Regions from separate parts of the Pantoea sp. y20 genome, predicted to be linked through region 1. Evidence: predicted binding sites of a transcription regulator. Region 1 holds the regulator's gene; each other region holds the start of a gene.
What was found. The regulator PhoB, encoded in region 1, activates phosphate uptake and scavenging genes when phosphate is short. The targets are predictions, from matches to a motif close to CTGTCATAAAACTGNCNNAT.
Positions count from the first base shown of each region.

Region 2: a site for PhoB is predicted at 4,201-4,220, ahead of phoA (alkaline phosphatase). Genes of this name have one in related genera too.
Region 3: a site for PhoB is predicted at 3,367-3,386, ahead of ugpB (sn-glycerol-3-phosphate ABC transporter substrate-binding protein UgpB). Genes of this name have one in related genera too.
Region 4: a site for PhoB is predicted at 1,481-1,500, ahead of glpT (glycerol-3-phosphate transporter). Genes of this name have one in related genera too.

Region 1 covers NZ_CM142816.1:1,044,897-1,050,232, forward strand. Annotated here, with positions in the region: gene ACYAC5_RS04745 (AAA family ATPase) at 1-1,381, opposite strand, end outside; gene sbcD (exonuclease subunit SbcD) at 1,378-2,595, opposite strand; gene phoB (phosphate response regulator transcription factor PhoB) at 2,793-3,482, shown strand; gene phoR (phosphate regulon sensor histidine kinase PhoR) at 3,503-4,813, shown strand.
Region 2 covers NZ_CM142816.1:2,468,504-2,473,839, forward strand. Annotated here, with positions in the region: gene ACYAC5_RS11600 (hypothetical protein) at 1-41, opposite strand, end outside; partial or broken gene ACYAC5_RS11605 (Bcr/CflA family drug resistance efflux transporter) at 264-380, opposite strand; gene ACYAC5_RS11610 (GlxA family transcriptional regulator) at 625-1,605, shown strand; gene gap (type I glyceraldehyde-3-phosphate dehydrogenase) at 1,684-2,694, shown strand; gene phoA (alkaline phosphatase) at 2,733-4,139, opposite strand; tRNA gene ACYAC5_RS11625 (tRNA-Ser) at 4,385-4,472, shown strand; gene ACYAC5_RS11630 (VasL domain-containing protein) at 4,591-5,336, opposite strand, start outside.
Region 3 covers NZ_CM142816.1:348,850-354,185, reverse strand. Annotated here, with positions in the region: gene ACYAC5_RS01590 (sn-glycerol-3-phosphate import ATP-binding protein UgpC) at 1-172, opposite strand, end outside; gene ugpE (sn-glycerol-3-phosphate ABC transporter permease UgpE) at 173-1,018, opposite strand; gene ugpA (sn-glycerol-3-phosphate ABC transporter permease UgpA) at 1,015-1,902, opposite strand; gene ugpB (sn-glycerol-3-phosphate ABC transporter substrate-binding protein UgpB) at 1,966-3,282, opposite strand; gene livF (high-affinity branched-chain amino acid ABC transporter ATP-binding protein LivF) at 3,574-4,287, opposite strand; gene livG (high-affinity branched-chain amino acid ABC transporter ATP-binding protein LivG) at 4,289-5,056, opposite strand; gene ACYAC5_RS01560 (high-affinity branched-chain amino acid ABC transporter permease LivM) at 5,053-5,336, opposite strand, start outside.
Region 4 covers NZ_CM142816.1:230,125-235,460, forward strand. Annotated here, with positions in the region: gene glpT (glycerol-3-phosphate transporter) at 1-1,336, opposite strand, end outside; gene ACYAC5_RS01060 (carboxylate/amino acid/amine transporter) at 1,673-2,536, shown strand; gene ACYAC5_RS01065 (YehS family protein) at 2,670-3,149, opposite strand; gene metR (HTH-type transcriptional regulator MetR) at 3,243-4,175, opposite strand; gene metE (5-methyltetrahydropteroyltriglutamate--homocysteine S-methyltransferase) at 4,311-5,336, shown strand, end outside.

The sequences.
Region 1 (5,336 bases):
GCTCCAGCTGGCTGCGCTGCTGTTGGTGCTGTGCGATCAGCTGCGTCAGCGTCTGCTCGCGCTCATCCAGTCGGGCAATCTCCGCCTGCCAGCGCGTTAATTCCACGCCCCAATGGGCGACAGCGGCTTCGCGGGCACGAAATTCCTGCTGCTGCGCCAGCTGTTGTTGTAAACGTTCACTTACCTGCTGTTGCTGGCTGAGTGCGGTTTGGCTGGATTGCAGCGCCTGTTGTTGCTGCAGATGCAATCGCTGCTGTTCATCCAGCTGCTGCGCGAGGGTGGTGATGCGTTGATCGAGCGGGATAACCTGCTCGGTGAGCAGCGTTTCAAGCTGCTGCTGATGCTGTAACGCCTGTTCGCGCGCCTGCTGCGCGGCCTGATAATGGTTTTCGCCCTGTTGCAGCGCGGTTTTGGCTTGCTGCCGTTGCGCCTGCAGCTGCTGCGATTGCTGTTTCAGCGCGCGCAGATCGCCCTGCAACTGTTCGCGCTGCTGCAATTTCTCGCGCAGTTTTTCTGCCGGTTCGGCGCGCGCCAGCCGCTGACGATCGCCATCCGCCTGCTGCCAGGCCTGTTGCGCGGCAAGCAGCGTCTGTTCGGCCTGCTGCTGCTCTTGGGTTAGCTGTTGCTGCTGCACCAGCCATTGCTGCTGATGCTGCGCCAGCGTTAGCTGTTCGCTGAGAATTTTCTCCTGCGCACCAAGTTCTGCCAACTGCTGCGTCAATTCTGCCCGGCGTGCTTCATCCAGCAGCGACATGCCACCGGCGCGGGCGCGCAGCGTATCCAGCTCGCTGCGCGCGGTGCGCCAGCGTTCATAGATCTGCACCGAGATTTGTCCGTAGATTTCGGTGCCGGTCAGCTCTTCCAGCAGCTCGGCGCGTTCGCCGGGTTTGGCATTCAGGAAGGCGGCAAACTGGCCTTGCGACAGCATCATTGAGCGGGTAAAGCGGGCGAAATCGAGCCCCGACAGGGTCTCAATCGCTTTTAGCTTGTCGCCAACTTTATCGGCGATGATCTGATTATCAGCGACGCGCGCCAGCTCGACGCGCGGTGCCTGCAGCTTACCGTCGGCTTGGCCGCGCGCGCGGTTCTGGCTCCAGAAGGCGCGCCAGGCTTCGCCTTTGATCTCAAACTCCACTTCCGCCAGACACTCGGCGGTGTCGCGGGTGATCAGCTCGTTCTGGGTTTGCGACAGCGTGCCGAGGCGCGGCGTCTGATGATAGAGCGCCAGGCAAATCGCATCGAGTAAGGTGGTTTTGCCCGCGCCAGTGGCGCCGGTAATGGCAAACAAGCCGTTGCTGGCAAAGGGCTCACGACGGAAATCGATAAACCATTCGCCGCGCAGCGCATTGAGGTTCTTAAAACGTAGCGTCAAAATTTTCATGCGGATGGATTCTCCAGCGCGGCAAGCTGGGTGCGGAACAGCTGCGTTAACTGCTCGGCCTGCCCGGCATCCAGCTGATCTTCCTGCGCCAGTCGGCGAGCAAACACGTCTTCCACTTTTAGTTCGCTCAGGGTTTCGTTCTCCAGCCGTTCGAGGCTGCGCTGCCGCTGTTCGCGGCTGCGGCGCACCAGCAGCACTTCGACCGGCAGATTTTCGGTGAGCGCTTCAATGCGACGTTGCAGATCGCTGAGATATTCCTGCGTGGTGATCTCAATATCCAGCCAGACTGGCTGTTCGCTGGCGCTCGCGCTGAACTGCGCCAGCTGATGTTCAATCTCCGCCATCGAGCCTTTCAGCATCTGCATCGGCTGGAAGTGCGGGATGGTTAGCGGCGTAACGGTATCGAGCGTGGTGCTGAATTCCAGCAGGAAGACGCTTTTCTCGCGGCCAAGCTCATCAAAACTGAGCGGAATCGGCGAACCGCTGTAACGAATGTGCTCGCTGTTGGCGATGCGCTGGGCGCGATGGATGTGACCGAGCGCGATGTAATCGGCGTGCGGAAACGCCTGCGCCGGGAAGGCATCCAGCGTACCGATATAGATGTCGCGCACCGAATCGCTTTTAGTCACGCCAACAGTGGTGAGATGACCGGTGGCGATGATCGGCAGCGTAACGTCCTGCGCATCGCACTGCGCCTGCGCGGCAGCAAAGCAGTGCTGATAATGCTGCTCGATCGCCTCCAGCAGCGAGATCTGCTTCTCGCGGCCGGATTGGCCAGCCTGGCTACGCAGAATGTCGCGCGGACGCAGATAAGGAATGGCGCACAGCAGCGCGCCCGGCGCGCCGTCGCGCTGCTTCAGGGTTAATACCTGCTGTTCGCCCTGCGGCGTGGCGCTGGTTATCACCTGCGTATTCAGGCAGGCCAGCAGCTCGCGCGATTCATTCAGCGTCGCCACCGAGTCGTGATTGCCCGCCAGCACCACCAATTGACAGCCGCTTGGCTGCAGCGCCACCACAAAACGGTTAAACATTTCACGCGCGTAGCTCGGCGGCGAACCGGTATCAAACAGGTCGCCGGCGATAATCAGCGCATCCACCTGATGCTGCACAATCTGATCCAGCAGCCAGTCGAGAAACGCCTGATGTTCCCGCGCGCGACTTTTGCTGTAAAAGAACTGACCGAGATGCCAGTCAGCGGTGTGAATGATGCGCATGTTTGCTCCGTGCTCTATTTAGCGAAGACGAATTATAACCACTTAAGATCACAAAGAAAAAAAGCAGAATTTTATTGTGACATTTCTGTTTTTTATCTATCTATCTTAGGGCGGTGTTTTCATAAAAGTGTCACAAAACTGACGCATAATGGCGCCGCAAATCCCAGTGACACGGTGTCACACTAGCAGGAGTTACAATGGCTAAGCGCATTTTGGTTGTGGAAGACGAAGCTCCCATCCGTGAAATGTTATGTTTCGTGCTGGAACAGAATGATTACCAGCCTATTGAGGCGGAAGATTATGACAGCGCGATTGGTAAGCTGATCGAACCCTGGCCTGATTTGATTCTGCTGGACTGGATGTTGCCCGGCGGCAGCGGGATTCAGTTTATTAAGCATTTGAAGCGCGAAGCCATGACGCGCGACATTCCGGTGATGATGCTGACGGCGCGCGGTGAAGAGGAAGATCGCGTGCGCGGTCTGGAAGTGGGCGCGGATGATTACATCACCAAGCCATTCTCACCGAAAGAGCTGATGGCGCGTATCAAAGCGGTGATGCGCCGTATTTCACCGATGGCGGTGGAAGAGGTGATTGAGATGCAGGGCCTGAGCCTTGATCCTTCCTCACATCGTGTGATGTCGGAAACCACGCCGCTGGAGATGGGGCCGACCGAGTATAAATTGCTGCACTTCTTTATGACCCACCCGGAACGCGTGTACAGCCGCGAACAGCTGCTGAACCATGTTTGGGGCACCAATGTGTATGTCGAAGATCGCACCGTCGATGTGCATATTCGCCGTTTACGTAAAGCACTGGAATTAACCGGCCACGATCGCATGGTTCAAACCGTGCGCGGAACAGGGTATCGTTTCTCTGCCCGCTATTAAACGTAAACGGAGTGTTTACCGTGCTGGAACGACTCTCCTGGAAGAGATTGTTGACCGAGCTGGCGCTGGTCTGTTTACCTGCGCTGGTGTTGGGTCTGTTGTTCGGATATCTGCCGTGGCTGCTGCTGATTGCGGTGACCGGCGTGATGTTCTGGCACTTCAGAAATCTGATGCGTCTGTCGCACTGGCTGTGGGTCGATCGTTCAATGACGCCGCCCACCGGACGCGGCAGCTGGGAACCGCTGTTTTATGGCCTGTACCAGATGCAATTGCGCAACCGGCGGCGGCGGCGCGAGCTGGGCAATCTGATCAAACGTTTCCGCAGCGGAGCAGAATCGCTGCCGGATGCGGTGGTGCTGACCACCGAAGAGGGCACTATTTTCTGGTGCAACGGCCTGGCGCAGCAGCACCTTGGCTTGCGCTGGCCGGAAGATAACGGCCAGAACATCCTCAATTTGCTGCGTTATCCTGAATTTTCCCGCTATATCCGCCAGCGCAAGTTCGACATGCCGCTGACGCAGATCCTCAATAATCAGCATCATATGGAATTCCGCGTGATGCCTTACAGCGAAGGTCAGTGGCTGATGGTGGCGCGTGATGTCACCCAGATGCACCAGTTGGAAGGCGCGCGACGCAACTTTTTTGCTAACGTCAGTCATGAACTGCGCACGCCGTTAACGGTATTGCAGGGTTATCTGGAAATGATGGACGACTCGGTGATGAACGAGCGCACGCGCAGCAAGGCGTTGCATACCATGCAAGAGCAGACGCGCCGCATGGACAGCCTGGTGAAGCAGTTGTTGACCTTGTCGCGTATCGAAGCGGCGCCGGCCATCGATCTCAAAGAGACGGTGGATGTGCCGGGCATGCTGATGCTGTTGCAGCGTGAAGCGGAAACGCTGAGTCAGGGACGTCACACCATCCATTTCCATACCGATCCGCATCTGAAAGTGTTCGGCAATGATGAGCAGCTACGTAGCGCCATTTCCAATCTGGTCTACAACGCGGTGAATCACACGCCCGATGGCACGCGCATCGACATCAGTTGGCTGCGCACTAAACAAGGCGCGCAGTTTAAGGTGTGCGATGACGGGCCGGGCATTAGCGAGCAGCATCTGCCGCGCCTCACCGAGCGTTTCTATCGCGTGGATAAAGCGCGTTCGCGCGCCACCGGCGGCAGCGGATTGGGGCTGGCGATCGTGAAGCATGCGTTGGGACATCACAACGCGCGGCTGGAGATCACCAGCGTGCCGCATCAGGAAACCTGTTTCAGCTTCCTGCTGCCGCCACGCTTGATTGTGGCTAACGTGATGCAAGAGCGGGTTAATTAAGGTCGTAGGATCGCTATTCATGGCGCCATACTTATCAGTTAATAAAGCCTTTTTGGTGCGGGCGCTGACACATCTGCTGCGTCACGGGCCGTCCTCGCGCCGCTAGCGCGGTACCTTCGGCTTCCACGTTGTGCCGACGGACCGTTCGCGGATCGGCCTTCCCTGGCCGACCCCGAACTGCCTCGCGCATCCATGCGCGAGGCTCCTGGCCCAACGTAAAAGCCTCAGCGCTGCGAATGGCCCTTTTGCCGCAGCAGACGCGCCAGCGCCTGAAGCGAATGAGTCCTTTTCAACAACACGCACTGAAGCTTATGAGCAGGCCGGGGGCACTTTTGGCCTGGCAATCCGCAGCGCTGAACGAAGCGAGGAAGCCAGGAGAGCCCGCAGGACGCGGGCGAAAGGCGGAGCCGGGACAAGGAAGTCCCGTCTCCGCCGGTCCGTCAGGCAGACGAGCGAAGTGAAGGTACCGCGTAAGCGGCGCGAGGACCGCCGGACCAAAAGTGACACCGGCCTGCGCACTCGT
Region 2 (5,336 bases), 1.4 Mb from region 1:
ATCGCGATGTCGCATAACTGTTTGTCATTACTGTTTTTCATGGGCTCTCTGTAATCGTCTCAACCAACCCTGGCCGGGGGATCCTGACGTGGCTGAGCATACCCACTGAGAAAAAAACGTCAAATACAAAAAAATGTCGATGCAATCGAAAATGCTTCGACATACAACGCTTGCGGCAGCTGAACGTCACGCCGCAAACGTTAGTCTGGCTTAGCCGCTAACCCGCTCCTGCAGAGCAGCAGGATAACGTTCAACAATCACTCTGTAAGTTCCGCATCGCCGTGCAGCTCGCGCGCCATGATCGGCATGGCGGGCAGATAGATATCCGTGGAAAACGAAGTGATCACCATTAACCCACTCAGAATGAGGATAAACGGCAAACCACTCGACTTGACGGTAAAGGATTACGTACGCATTGAGGCGTGATCCATGTTGAATTCCAGCGAGATCGAATTCATCCATGTTAGCGGATGTGATTGTGAAGATAATGGCGTGAAATGACGTTGCGCCAGGGAGGAAAATCATTAATCAAAGTTGCCGCATATCGTGATCTGCTATGCCTGGAAATAATCCAGATGCCATGAGACACTCTGGCTCATCCTGTCAAAATATCTATTTCACGCCATGAAAACCTTTCTGATTATTGTGCCCGACGGCGGCATGCTGTTTGAAGCGGCGGGTATCGCCGATATCCTGATGCGCGCCAATCAGCATCTGCCGGTTGGCGTCGATCAGCAGCGCTATCGCGTCAGCCTCGCCACCACCCAATCGCATCAGGTGATCCATGGCCAATCCGGCCTCAATCTATTAGCCGACCTCAAACTGGCCGATCTCGATCCGCGCACTGCGTGGGACACCATCATGATCACCGGGCGCGGCGACAGCGTGGAAGAAGGCAATATGGTGGTCGATTTCATCAAGCTGGCGGCTCCGCAGGCGCGTCGCGTGGTGTCGGTATGTGGCGGCGCGATGCTGCTGGCGGAATCCGGCTTGCTGGCAGGTCGCCGCGCCACCACGCACTGGCGCTTGCTCGATACCTTGCAATCGCGCTATCCAGCGATTCAGGTGGAAGGCGGTCCGCTGTTTATTCAGGACGGACCGATCTGGACCTCCGGCGGCGTCAGCTCGGGCTTTGACCTGACATTAGCGCTGGTGGAAGAGGATTTCGGCTTTAGCGTGGCGCGTGATATTGCGCAGGACATGGTGATGTATCTGCGCCGTCCCGGCGGACAGATGCAGTTCAGCCGTTTTCATCTGCAAACGCCGAGCGGCATTGGCCCGATTGGTGAACTGCAGCGCTGGATCCGCGCCAACCTCGCCGAAGATCTCTCAGTCGAGAAACTGGCGGAGCGCGTCGCCATGAGCCCGCGCAACTTTACCCGCGTGTTCACCCGTGAAACCGGCGCGCCGCCCGCGCGCTATGTGGCCGAAGCGCGTCTCGCCGCCGCGCGTGAACAACTGGAACAAAGCAACGACACGCTGGATCGCATCGCGCAACAGACCGGTTTTGGCAGCAGCATCAATTTACGCCGCAGCTTTGAGCGTCAGCTGCATCTCACGCCGGGCGAATATCGCCAGCGCTTCCACTGTCGGAAATTGGCGTAAAGTGATCCTTTTTTGGCGTTTACGCCATCACACCATCGGCTTAGAGTGACTCCAGCATCTTCGGAAAAGGAGTCAATCATGACTAAGATCGGCATTAACGGCTTTGGCCGTATCGGACGTAACGTTTTTCGTGCAGCGCTGGGCAGCGATGATATTGAAATCGTCGCCATTAACGACCTCACCGACAGTAAAACCCTCGCGCATCTGTTGAAACACGACTCCCTGCTCGGCAGGCTACCGGCGGAAGTGGAAGCCGGTGAAGGCGAATTGCGCATTGATGGCAAAGCGGTGCGCGTGTTCAGCGAGCGCGATCCGGCGAATATTCGCTGGCGCGATGTCGGCGTGGATATCGTGATTGAAGCCACCGGCTTCTTCACCGAACGCGACAAAGCCGCAGTGCACATCACCAGCGGCGGTGCTAAGCGCGTGATTATCTCCGCGCCGGGCAAAAACGATGACCTGACAATTGTGCTGGGCGTGAACGATCAACGTTACGATCCGCAGCAGCACTTTGTGGTGAGTAACGGCAGCTGCACCACCAACGGCTTAGCGCCAGCGGCGGCAGTGCTGCACCAGGCGTTTGGTATCGAGCACGGTTTAATGAACACCACGCATGCTTATACCAACAGCCAGGTGCTGCACGATCAGCCGGAGAAAGATCTGCGCGGTGCACGGGCGGCGGCGTTGTCGATTGTGCCTTACTCAAGCGGGGCGGCGAAGGCGCTCGGTCGGGTGATTCCGGAGCTGGAGGGTCGATTGACCGGCTATTCCCTGCGCGTGCCGGTGCCGGTGGTGTCGATTGTGGATTTGACCGTAACGCTGAAACGCGACGTGACCGCAGAAGAGGTGAATGACGCGTTTAAAGCCGCGGCGGCAGAAGGTCCGCTGAAGGGGATTCTTGGATACAGCGACGAGCCGCTGGTATCAAGCGATTATCAGGGCGATGCCCGTTCATCGATTATTGATGGTCTCTCTACGCTGGTGATTGGCGGCAATCTGGTGAAGATTCTCGCCTGGTACGATAACGAATGGGGCTTCTCCAATCGTCTGGTGGATTTAGCGCGGTTGATGGCAAAACGCGGGTTATAAGGTATAACGGTCGCCGTTAATGGCGACCGTTATCCTGGCTACTTCAACCCCATCGCATCCTTCAGGGTAAAGAACAGATCGGTCTGATCGGTCAAGCCCACCACGTTAGCCGCATGCGGGCCGTACGCCGCAATGCGCACCTGCGTGCCGGTGTGTTCCTGCGAATCCTCTTCTGAATTGCCGTAGCTGATGGTCATCACCGCGCCATCTTTGGTATTCACCGCTTGCGTCAGACCCGGCGCTTTGGTGCCATTCTCCACGATCTGGCTGCTGTGCGCGTGGTCGGCGGTCACCACCACCAGCGTGTCGCCATGTTCGCGCGCAAAGGCTAGCGCCTGCTGCACCGCTTCATCCAGATCAACGGTTTCACCAATCTGACCGCATGGATTGGCCGCATGATCCTGCTTATCAATTGACGCGCCTTCCACCTGCAGGAAGAAGCCTTTCTCATTAGTGCTTAGCAGATCGATGGCTTTTTTGGTCATCTGCGCCAGCGTCGGTACCGAAGCCGGACGCTCTTTATTCACTTCACAGGTCACCACCGGCTTATCAATGTTGCCGTGATAGCTGGCTTTCGGTCCCTGCCAGCGCACCGGCATATTGCCGTCGGCAAACAGGCCAAGCACCGGTTTACTCTGGTCGGCCTGCTGAATGGCGTTCATGCCATCGAGATTATCAACCCACTGATAACCCAGCGCCTGTGCCTGTTCGCGCAGGGTTTTACCCTGATACTCGCCAGCTTTGGCGGTTTCGCTAAAGGATTTCGCGCCGCCGCCCAGCGTGACGTCCGCACGGGTTTTTAGCATCTGCTCGGTAATCGATCCTTTACCGCCCTGCTCCAGCGCGTTAGTCGGGCACAATTCGCTGGTTTTCTCCGGGCCGTAGCATTTGCGCGAAGTGACGTGCGCGATCAACGCTGCTGGCGTGGCATCCTGCAGTTCAGCAGTGGAAACGTTGCCGGTGGCTTTACCGGCGGCTTTCGCCAGCTCAAGAATCGTTACCTGATCTTTGCCGTTCACGTCGACGCCAATCGCACCGTTATAGGATTTGGTGCCGGTGGCCCACGCCGTGGCCGACGCGGCGGAATCCGTCACGTAATTCGGCTTGTGGGTTTTCTTATCCAGTGAATAGTGCGTGTATTGACCGGTGAGCGGCAGCGCATCAAGGCCGGGGAAGAAACCGCCTGCGCCCCGCGCCTGATTACGCGCGGCGGTGATTTCCGAATCTCCCATGCCGTCACCAATCAGCAGAATCACGTTTTTTGCGGTGCTATTACTTAATGACGCTCTTAGCGCTTCGGTCTGGTCGCCGGTGAGACGACGCGCGCCGCCGTGCTCGGTGACATCGCCGGTAGCAGCGCGGGAATAGTGTGCATCGTCTGCCACTGCCGATGTCGCGACCAGAGAAGCCAGCAGAGTAACCGTTAAGAGAGGTATCTGTTTCATTTATAAGCATCCTTTTCCATAGATATAACCAAATGTTTCCGCGGACAAGTCTGCGACAGTGCGGTGACATTTTTGTGACAGAGAGGGAATGATTTGATGACAGAATCGCCATGATGAGCAGGCCAACGGCAATACGCTCAGAGCTTAAGCGAATAGAACAAAAGGAGAAAATAGCGCTTGACCCTTTTCAGCGATCTCCCTATAGTAGCGCCCCGTTGACCCAGCGCGGTTGACAAAAAAAATGTGGTGAGGTGTCCGAGTGGCTGAAGGAGCACGCCTGGAAAGTGTGTATACGGCAACGTATCGGGGGTTCGAATCCCCCTCTCACCGCCACATTCTAAAGAAGAGCCTGAACGAAAGTTCAGGCTTTTTTTTTGCCTGTTTTCTGCAAGGGGGATTCAAACCCCCGCAGAGTTTGATAGCTGCGAATACCGGTTGGCTGCGGATTTTGTTAGTCCTGCTTTTTTGACGATGTAGCTGTCGTTTGGTAACTGGCGATAAGCTGCTTCAGGTGCATTTCCGCTTGTGATAGCTGATTCTGTGTAGCGTCATCGTCCGATTGCAGCAACACGCGCAGTTCCTCTTCCAGTGGCACCGTTCCGTTGAACGCCTGCGTCATATTGTAGACCGCTGTTTTCAGTTCGCTCACCGTCAGGTATTTGCCGCGCTGCTCGTCAAGTCCGTTCAGGCGCTGCGACAACATGTTGAGCTGCTCCATGCCCTGTTGCCATCCCTGCATTTTATCTGCTGGTATTGCTGCCGCTTTAAGCTGCTTGTTCCAGCGTGCGCTCATCGTTTTAACCGCATCCGAATCAGGCAACAACTGGCTGGCCTGCATCACTAACGCATTACCATGCTGCAGATTCCAGTCCGGCGATGCGCCCTGCAGCCAGTTCAGTTGCTGCTGCATTTGCTCCAGCCATGCTCCGTCGTTCAGCCATTCGGGGGGATTCGCCTGGAGCTCAGCCATCATTTCCGGTGTGAGAGGCGCAGCAACTGGTGATACTGAAGCCTGTAATGCCTGCTGCAACGGAGATTCCTGCTCAGTATTTTGCTCAACGAAATAGCCAGTGGCGACGATGAGTGACACGCTCAGCAGCGTCGCGCCAACGCCACTCACAAATGCCCGACGGCGCAGCCGCCTCACATCCTGTGCAGGCACACCCGGAGACGGAACGTACACCCAGCCACTGACTT
Region 3 (5,336 bases), 700 kb from region 1:
ACGATACGCGCTCAAGGCCCGCCACCATGCGCAGCAGCGTCGATTTACCGCAGCCGGATGGGCCCACCATCACCATAAACTCACCGTCGTTGATGGTGATATTCAGCGGCTGAATGATCTGATTTTTGCCGTCATACGATTTGGTAACGGTCTGAAGGGTTACGCCTGCCATTTATTTATCACTCTCTACCAGGCCACGCACAAACGCACGTTGCATCACGAGTACCACCACCACCGGTGGAATCAGGGTTAATAACATTGCCGCCATCACTTCATTCCACTGCGTCGGGCCGCCGCTGCTGTTGATCATGCTTTTCACTCCGGCGACGGCGGTGCTGAGGCTGGCATCGTTGATGATCAGCAGCGGCCACAGATATTGGTTCCAGCCGTAGATAAAGGTGATCACGAAGAGCGCGGCGAGATTGGTTTTGGACAGCGGTAACACGATGTCCCAGAAGAAGCGCATGGGGCTGGCACCGTCGATACGCGCCGCTTCAATCAACTCGTCCGGCAGCGACATAAAGAACTGACGGAACAGGAAGGTTGCCGTCGCCGATGCCATCAGCGGCAGCGTTAAGCCGCTGTAGCTGTCGAGCATATTCAGCGTCGAAATCACTTCCACCGTCGGGAAAATACGCACTTCAACCGGCAGCATCAGGGTGATGAAAATCAGCCAGAAAAACAGCGAGCGCAGCGGGAAGCGGAACCACACCAGCGCGAAGGCGGAGAGCATCGAGACGCTGATTTTGCCAATGGTGATGCCGAGCGCCATCAGCAGGCTGTTGAGCATCATCATGCCAAATGCCGGGCCGTTGCCATTCACGCCATGCGTCCAGATGCGCGCGATGTTCTCCCACAAATGCGTACCCGGCAGCAGCGTCATCGGCACCTGATACACCGCCTCGTTATCCAGCGTCGCCGCGACAAAAGCGATGTAGAGCGGGAACAGAATGGTCAGCACGCCCAGCACCAGCAAGGTATGGCTGAAGATGTCCAGCCCGCGTCGATTCTCAATCATTGGTATTGCACCTTACGCTCGACAAAGCGGAATTGCAGGATAGTCAGGCCAATCACCAGCAGCATCAACACCACCGATTGCGCGGCGGAGGAAGAGAGATCCAGCCCGGTGAAGCCTTCGCGATAGATTTTGTAGATCAGCGTGGTGGTGGCCTGTACTGGCCCGCCGCCAGTGGCGGCATCGATCACCGGGAAGGTATCGAAGAAGGCATACACCAGATTGACCACCAGCAGGAAAAAGCTCACCGGCGTAATCAGCGGCAGGGATAAATTGAAGAAGCGACGCACCGGACCGGCGCCATCGATCGCTGCCGCTTCCACCAGCGATTTGGGAATCGACTGCAGCGCGGCGAAGAAAAACAGGAAGTTATAGCTCATTTGCTGCCAGATCGACGCCAGCACAATCAGGAACATCGCCTGACCGCTGTTTTGCGCGTAGTTCCAGTTGTAGCCCATTTGGTTTAGCAGGTGGCTGAACAAACCGAGGCCCGGATTAAACAGGAACATCCACAGCACCGCCGCTACCACCGGCGCCACCGCGTACGGCAGCAGCAGCAAAGTTTGGTAGAGCTTGCGCAGGCGAATCACGTAATCCACCAGCGCCGCCAGCAGCAGGGAAAAGGTCATGCCGCAAATCGTGACCAGCGCACTGAACTCAATGGTGGTCCAAAAGGACGCCAGATAGTACTCGTCGCTGAACAGGCGTTTAAAGTTCGCCATTCCGACGAAGGTGCTGGAGATGCCAAAAGGATCAATGCTTTGCAGCGAATACCACAAGGCTTCACCGGCTGGCCACAGAAAGAAGATGGCCGTGATCACCAGTTGCGGCAGCAGCAGCAAATAGGGCAGAAAACGGGAGCGAAATACCGGGCGCGATGAGGACATAGCAGGCTCAATCCAGGAGAAAAATCGGGGCGAACGCCAGGCGTCGGCCCCGAGATAACAGCGTTACTTCACTTGCTGCTCAAAACGGCGCAGCAGTTCGTTACCGCGCTTCACAGCGTTATCCAGCGCGGCTTGCGGTGCCTGTTTGCCGGTCCACACGCCTTCCAGCTCTTCGTCCACGACAGTACGAATCTGTGGCATGTTGCCCAGACGCATGCCTTTGGTGAACGGCAGCGGATCTTTGTTCAGCATCTGACGCGTAGCGATGTCTGCGCCGGGGTTCTTGTCATAGAAGCCCTGTTGCTTAGTCAGTTCGTATGCGGCGGTGGTGATAGGCAGGTAACCGGTTTTCTGGTGCCATTCGGCAGCGATTTCCGGCTGTGCGAGGAACTTCATGAACTCCGCCGCGCCTTTGTAGGTGTTGGCATCTTTGCCTTTCATCACCCACAGGCTCGCGCCGCCAATGATGGCGTTTTGCGGTGCGTTCGGAACGGTTTCATCGTACGGCATCATGCCTACGCCGAAGTTAAATTTGGCGTAGTGTTTGATGTCGGCCAGCGAACCGGAAGACGCGGTGGTGATGCCGCAATCGCCGTTGTAGAACTTGGCGGTGGATTCATCTTTGCGACCGAAGTAGGTGAAATCCCCCTTCTTGTTCATCGCTTCCAGCATTTCGATGTGGCGCACCTGCACCGGCTTGTTGAATTCAAGTACAGCATCGGTACCGTCAAAGCCGTTATTTTTGGTGGCGACCGGCAGCGCATGCCAGGCGCTGAAGTTTTCAATCTGAATCCAGCCCTGCCAGCCGCTGGCGTAACCGCAGGTCAGGCCGGCTTTGCGCAGCGCTTCGGCGTCTTTCGCCAGCTCCTGCCAGGTTTTTGGTGGCTGATCCGGGTTCAGACCGGCTTTTTTGAACGCATCTTTGTTGTAGTACAGCACCGGCGTGGAGCTGTTGAACGGCTGCGAGATCAGCTGGCCTTTGCTGTCGCTGTAGTAACCGGCAACGGCTGGCACGAACTGCCTGGGATCCATTTGCACGCCGGCGTCTTTAAACACCTGGTTGACCGGCACGATAGCTTTTGACGCCATCATGGTCGCCGTACCGACTTCATACACCTGCAGCAGCGCAGGTGCTTTACCGGCGCGCACTGCCGCGATACCCGCCGCTAAGCTCTGCTCGTAGTTGCCTTTGTAAGTCGGAACGATTTTGTAATCGGGATGAGCCTGGTTAAAACGTTGTGCCAGAGAATCAACTTCTTTGCCTAACTCGCCTTCCATTGAGTGCCAGAAAGGGATCTCAGTTGCAGCAAGCGCATTACCGCTGAGCGCCAGACCGAGCACGGCACTCATCAGGCGGGGACGAAGCGTAAAAGCGGACATAAGGTTTTTCCTGTGCTGTTAAGTACGCGCGAATGCGCGCATTTTTTAGTTCGCGACGTAACATGACACGGGGAAATGACGGATTAATAACAGGTTTATGACGGGGATGTGACAGGTGGGTTGGTAATGAAAACTGAGCTAATTCGTGCGTGCTCGCTGTCCCCCTCCTCGGTCCTCCCCCATTAATGGGGGAGGAAGATGCTGCTATATGTGAGTTGGGAGTGGCATGTGGCAGCGTCTCCTTCCCCCGCTTGCGGGGGAAGGCCGGGATGGGGGACAGCGAGCACCAACTTACGCGCCTAAATACGCACTCCGCACCGCTTCGTTGGACAGCAACGCTTCGCCGCTGTCCTCCAGCACCACGTGGCCGTTCTCCAGCACATAGCCGCGATCTGCCAGCTTCAGCGCCTGGTTGGCGTTCTGCTCGACGAGGAAGATGGTCATGCCCTCTTTACGCAGCTGCTCAATGGTATCGAAGATCTGCTGAATGATAATCGGCGCCAACCCCAACGACGGCTCATCCAGCAGCAGCAAACGCGGCTGGCTCATCAACGCACGACCAATCGCCAGCATCTGCTGCTCACCGCCAGACATGGTGCCCGCGCGCTGTGCTTTACGTTCTGCCAGCCGTGAAAACAGCTGATAAACGCGATCGATACGCTCCAGATACTGCTGACGCGTGGCGAAAAAACCGCCCATCGCCAGGTTCTCTTCCACCGTCATGCGCGAAAACACCCGACGGCCTTCCGGCACGATGGCAATCGCTTCACGCATGATTTTCGCGGTTTGCCAGTCGGTGATTGTTTTACCATCAAAGGTGATGGTGCCGCTGGTGGCGCGTGGTTCGCCACACAAAGTGCCGAGCAACGTGGTTTTACCCGCGCCGTTGGCACCGATCAGCGTGACGATTTCACCCTGATTGATGTGCAGATTAATGTTATGCAGCGCCTGAATCGGACCGTAATGGGCGCTGACATTCTGCAAAGTTAAAATCGGGTTTGCCATGTTACGCCTCACCTAAATAAGCACGGATCACATCCGGATTGTTACGCACCTGTTCCGGCGTGCCGTTAGCCAGCGGCGTTCCCTGATTAACCACGTAAATGCGGTCAGAAATGCCCATCACCAACTTCATATCGTGTTCAATCAGCAGCACGGAAACCTTGTGCTCACCGCGCAGTTCGGCGATCAGCTCATCGAGTTCGTGCGTTTCACGCGGGTTAAGACCCGCCGCCGGTTCATCCAGCATCAGGATTTCCGGACGCGTCACCATGCAGCGCGCAATCTCCAGACGACGCTGCTGACCATAAGCAAGGTTACCCGCCTGACGGTTAGCCAGATCCAGCAAACCGATGCGTTCAAGCCAGGTTGCCGCGCGATCCAGCGCTTCGCTCTCACCGCGACGGAAAGCCGGGGTTTTGAACAAGCCGGAGAACACGCCGCTTTTCAGGTGCTGATGCTGTGCCACCAGCAGGTTCTCAATCACCGTCATTTCACGGAACAGACGCACATGCTGGAAGGTACGCACAATGCCCATGCGCGCAATCTTCTGGCCTGGCAAACCTTGCAGTTGTTGATCGCGCAGTTTGATGGTGCCGCCGGTCGGTTTGTAGAAACCGGTCAGGCAGTTGAACACCGTGGTTTTACCGGCACCGTTCGGGCCGATCAGCGAAACAATTTCCTGTGGATGCAGCTCAAGCGCCACGTTGTTGACGGCTAACAGGCCGCCGAAGCGCATCATCAGGCCTTCAACGGCTAATAAAGGCTGACTCATGCCTGCTCTCCTTGTTTACTGCTTTTCATCTTCAGATGCGGACGCTTCATCGGCAGCAGACCTTGCGGACGCCAGATCATCATCAGCACCATCAAACCGCCGAGCACCAGCATGCTGTACTCGTTCAAATCACGCATCAGCTCGCGTGATACCACCAGCAGAATCGCTGCAAGGATCACTGCCAGCTGCGAACCCATGCCGCCCAACACCACAATCGCCAGCACAAAGGCCGATTCGACAAAGGTGAAGGATTCCGGGCTGACGAAGCCCTGACGAGCGG
Region 4 (5,336 bases), 810 kb from region 1:
CCAGCTGTTTCTTGTGCTTGTGCTCACTGACCATGGTGAGCAGCAGCAGAATCACTGCCAGCACCGATCCGCCAATCATCACAATGAATCCGCCGTCCCAGCCGAAATAATCCACGGTGTAACCGACAATCGCACTCGCCGCGACCGATCCGCCGAGATAGCCAAACAGCCCGGTAAAGCCCGCTGCCGTTCCGGCCGCTTTTTTCGGTGCCAGTTCCAGCGCGTGCAGGCCAATCAGCATCACAGGACCGTAAATCAGGAAGCCGATCACAATCATGCACAGCATGTCGATGCCTGGATTGCCTGGAGGATTCAGCCAGTACACCACGGTGGCGATGGTCACCAGTGTCATAAAGAACACGCCGGTTGCGCCACGGTTGCCGCGGAACACTTTGTCCGACATCCAGCCGCACAGCAGCGTGCCGGGAATACCGGCATATTCGTAAAAGAAGTAGGCCCACGAGGATTTATCCAGCGTGAAGTGCTTCACCTCTTTCAGGTAGGTCGGCGACCAGTCGAGAATGCCGTAACGCAGCAGGTATACAAACACGTTCGCCAGTGCGATGTACCACAGCAGCTTGTTGGGCAGAATGTACTGCATGAAAATCTGCTTCGCCGTCAGCTCCTGCTCGTGATCCTCGTTGTAATCCGGCGGATAATCATTTTTCCACGCTTCAATCGGCGGTAAACCGCAAGATTGTGGTGTGTCACGCATCAAGGCGAAGGCAATAATCGCGATGAGGATGGCGCCAAACGCCGGCATATACAGCGCGGCTTTCCAGTCGTTAAACCACGCCATGCCGAGCAGGAACAGCAGCGGAGGAATACCGCCACCGACGTTATGCGCGCAGTTCCACACCGACACAATTCCGCCGCGCTCTTTCTGCGACCACCAGTGCACCATGGTGCGCCCGCACGGCGGCCAGCCCATGCCCTGGAACCAGCCGCACAGGAACAGCAGCACAAACATCACCATGATGCTGGAGGTGGCCCACGGCACGAATCCCATCACCAGCATCACCGCTGCGGCAAGGATCAATCCGGCGGGCAAAAACACGCGCGGATTCGAGCGGTCTGAGACCGAGCCCATAATGAATTTCGAGAAGCCGTAAGCGATGGAAATGCCCGATAGCGCAAAGCCGAGATCGCCGCGCGAGAAGCCTTGTTCCACCAGATAAGGCATTGCCAGCGCAAAGTTTTTACGCACCAAATAGTAGGCGGCATAGCCAAAAAATATTCCCAGGAAAATCTGCCAGCGCAGACGACGATAAAGCGGATCAACACGATCATCGGCCACTTGTGGGCGATGCGGTGCAGGTTTGAAAATACTCAACATGAGTGTGGCCCTCCAGGGCGCGATATAGTTATGAGTTCCCAGCAGGTTGGGGCAAAAACAGGCAGTAAAAATGGCAAAGCGAAGTTTCCATTTCGCGCAAAGGATAGTGATGGTCACGCGCAGTTACTGTGACATGTGACACATATGTTACAGTTTTATGACAATTGAGAGCGAAAAAAACCAGGAAATGTTGTATTTCGCGCATTTTTACCCGGACGTTAAAATGAGAAATGAAAATTATTCGTCGTTATTTTATCCACTTGTAAACCAGATAGTTCACCCCGATTTCGACAGTTTGTTTACACTAGCGCCACTGTTCATTTTGAGATCGTTACCGTGCTGTTACTGATCGTTACCACCATTCTGTGGGCCTTTTCCTTCAGTTTGATCGGGGAATACCTCGCAGGTCAGGTGGATTCCTGGTTCTCTGTTTTGATGCGTCTGGCGCTCGCCGCCATCGTTTTCCTGCCGTTCCTGCGCTGGCGCGGTTACCGTGCTTCCACCATCCTGCTGTATATGCTGGTGGGCATGCTGCAGCTTGGCATCATGTATTTATTAAGCTTTGAGGCTTATCTGTATCTCAGCGTGACCGAGTTCCTGCTGTTCACCGTGATGACGCCGCTGTATGTCACGCTGATCTACGATTTGCTCAGCCGACGTCCGCTGCGTATCGGCTATGCCTTCAGCGCGCTACTGGCGGTAATCGGTGCGGCGATTATTCGTTACGACAAAGTCAGCGACCATTTCTGGTTTGGTTTGCTGCTGGTACAGGCGGCAAACATCTGCTTCGCCATCGGCATGGTGGGCTACAAACGCCTGCAGGAAACTCGCCCGATGCCGCAGCACACCGCATTTTCGTGGTTCTATCTGGGCGCGGTGATGATCGCGGTGATCGCCTGGAGCTTGTGGGGCAATCCGAACAAACTGCCGACCACGTCGCTGCAGTGGGGCATTCTGGTGTGGCTGGGCGTGGCGGCTTCAGGTTTGGGCTATTTCATGTGGAACTATGGCGCTACGCAGGTGGATGCTGGCACGCTGGGTATTATGAACAACATGCATGTGCCAGCGGGCTTGCTGGTGAATCTGGCGATCTGGCAGGAGAAACCGCATTGGCCAAGTTTTCTCGCCGGTGCCGCCGTGATTTTCGCATCCCTTTATGTGCACAAACGCTGGGTATTAGGTAAGAAAAGCAACGCATAGGCTAAAAGGGAAGGGATAGCGCGGCAGTGGAGCAAAGCATCCGAGCCATGGATGGCGAGGCTGATCCACAAGGAAGTGGTTTCCCTTTGCGATCTGCTGCGCTATCCCTGACCCGGCTCGAACAAAGAAGCGATTAACCCTTCTTAGCCGGCCCCGGACGATGAATCATCGTCAACCCTTTCAGGAAATTACGCAGAATCTGATCGCCGCATTCGCGGAAATTCTTATGATCTGGGTTGCGGAAAATCGCGCCAACTTCAGCCTGTGAGATCTTAAAGTTCGCTTTCAGCAGCACATCCGGAATATCGGTGGTCTTCAGCTCAAAGGCGATACGCAATTTCTTCATGAAAATGTTGTTATTCATGCGGCGCTCAATCGAAGGCGCGGGCGCATCTTCACTCTTACCGCGACGGTAAAAAATCAGACCGTTAAGGAAGTAGCCCATCAATACATCTGGCAGCTTGCGAAACGCGGCATCGTCATCTTTCTTCATCCACGCCTGCACGTCTTCCAGCGGCACTTCACTTCCCGCCAGGGCAAAAATCTCCACCACTTTGCTATCGCTCAAATCCAGCATATAGCGCACGCTGCGCAGAACATCGTTACTCATCATGGTGAAACTCTCTTGGTCGCGGGTTGAGGCGGCGCATTATAGAGCAGGCGGGGCAGGGATAACAGCGCGGGCGACCTTCGCCGCCCAACAACATCAGGATGAGGTGATTTGCAGTGAGCCGGGACGCGCGGCATCGCGCACAAAGGGCAGATGTTCACAGGCGTGCTGACGGGCAAACCGCACAAAGGCTTCCATTACCGGCTGACGCTGCTCGCCTTCGCGTACGGCGGCATACAAGCGGCTCCACAAACCACCGCCTAAGGTCTTGGTCACCACCAAACCCTGCTGCTCAAAATTCTCTACTACCCAATGTGGCAACGCGGCGATGCCCATGCGCGCCGACACCATCTGAATCAGCAGCAGCGTGTTATCGACGCTCTTCAAGGCTGGACTGACGCCCGCAGGCTGCAGGAAATGGCGCCACACATCCAAACGCTGACGCTGCACCGGATAAATCATCAGCACTTCATCGGCCATATCTTCCGGAGCAATGTGCTCAAGCTGCGCCAAAGGATGATCCGGTGCCATCACCAAACGCACTTCAAAATCGAACATCGGTGAATAAAACAATCCACTGCGCGGCAAAATATCGGAGGTCAACACCACATCCAGCTCGCCCTGTTGCAACGCGGGTTGCGGATCAAAGGTCACGCCGGATTTGAAATCCATCACCACCTGCGGCCAGCTTTGGCGGAAATTATTCAGCGCGGGCGTCAGCCACTGAATACAGCTGTGACACTCAATGGCAATACGCAACGTGGCCTGATGCGGCTCATGACACGCCTGCAAAGCCTGCTGAATCTGCGGTAAAACCTGCTCAGCCAACTGCAGCAAAATCTCTCCCTGCGGCGTAAAACGCAGCGGCTGGCTTTTACGCACAAACAGGCGAAAACCCAGCCGCTGCTCCAGATCGCTGAACTGGTGGGATAACGCCGATTGCGTCTGATGAAGCTGGGAGGCGGCGGCAGCTAACGAGCCGGTGTTCCGTAACGCCTGCAGCGTCCGCAGGTGTTTGAGTTCGATCATGAGAATCCTTCACATCGAGATTGAACAAATTGCGCTTGAGGAACATACAGTACCCGCAGATTATGGCGGTGTAAACATCTGGACGGCTAAACATCTCTGCCCCCTATTCAGTTAAGAATATCTGGAGAACAGAAAATGACCATTCTGAACCATACTCTCGGTTTCCCTCGCGTTGGATTGCGTCGTGAATTGAAAAAAGCACAGGAAAGCTATTGGGCAGGTAAAAGCTCACAGGAAGAGCTACTGGCGGTGGGGCGTGAACTGCGCGCCCGTCACTGGCAACAGCAGAAAGAGGCGGGCGTGGATCTGCTGCCAGTCGGCGATTTCGCCTGGTACGATCACGTGCTCACCACCAGCCTGCTGCTGGGTAACGTGCCAGCTCGTCACCAAAATCAGGATGGCTCGGTCGATCTCGACACGCTGTTCCGCCTTGGCCGTGGCCGCGCACCAAGCGGTGAACCGGCGGCAGCGGCGGAAATGACCAAATGGTTCAACACCAATTATCACTACATGGTGCCGGAATTCACTCAAGGGCAGCAGTTCAAACTGACCTGGACTCAGTTGCTGGATGAGGTTGATGAAGCGCTGGCGCTCGGGCACAAGATTAAACCGGTGCTGCTGGGTCCGGTTACCTATTTGTGGCTGGGTAAAGTGAAAGGTACGTCGTTCGACCGCCTGTCACTGCTCAAAGACATTCTGCCGGTTTACCAACAGGTGCTGGCTGAACTGAAAAAACGCGGCATCGAATGGGTACAAATCGATGAGCCAGCACTGGCGCTGGAGCTGCCGCAAGCGTGGCGCGATGCCTTCAAACCGGCTTACGACGCGCTGCAGGGCGAAAGCAAATTGCTGCTCACCACCTATTTCGACAGCATCGGTCAGAATCTCGACGTGATCAAAGCGCTGCCGGTGCAAGGTCTGCATGTTGACATGGTCCACGGCAAAGACGACATCCAACAGGTGAACCAGCAGATTCCCGCGGATTGGCTGCTCTCCGTCGGCGTAATCAATGGCCGTAACGTCTGGCGTGCCGATCTCAGCAGCTGGTTTACGCGCCTGCAGCCGCTGGTGGGGCAGCGTCAACAATTGTGGATTGGATCATCCTGCTCGCTGCTGCACAGCCCAATCGACTTAAGCGTGGAAACGCGCCTCGATGAGGAA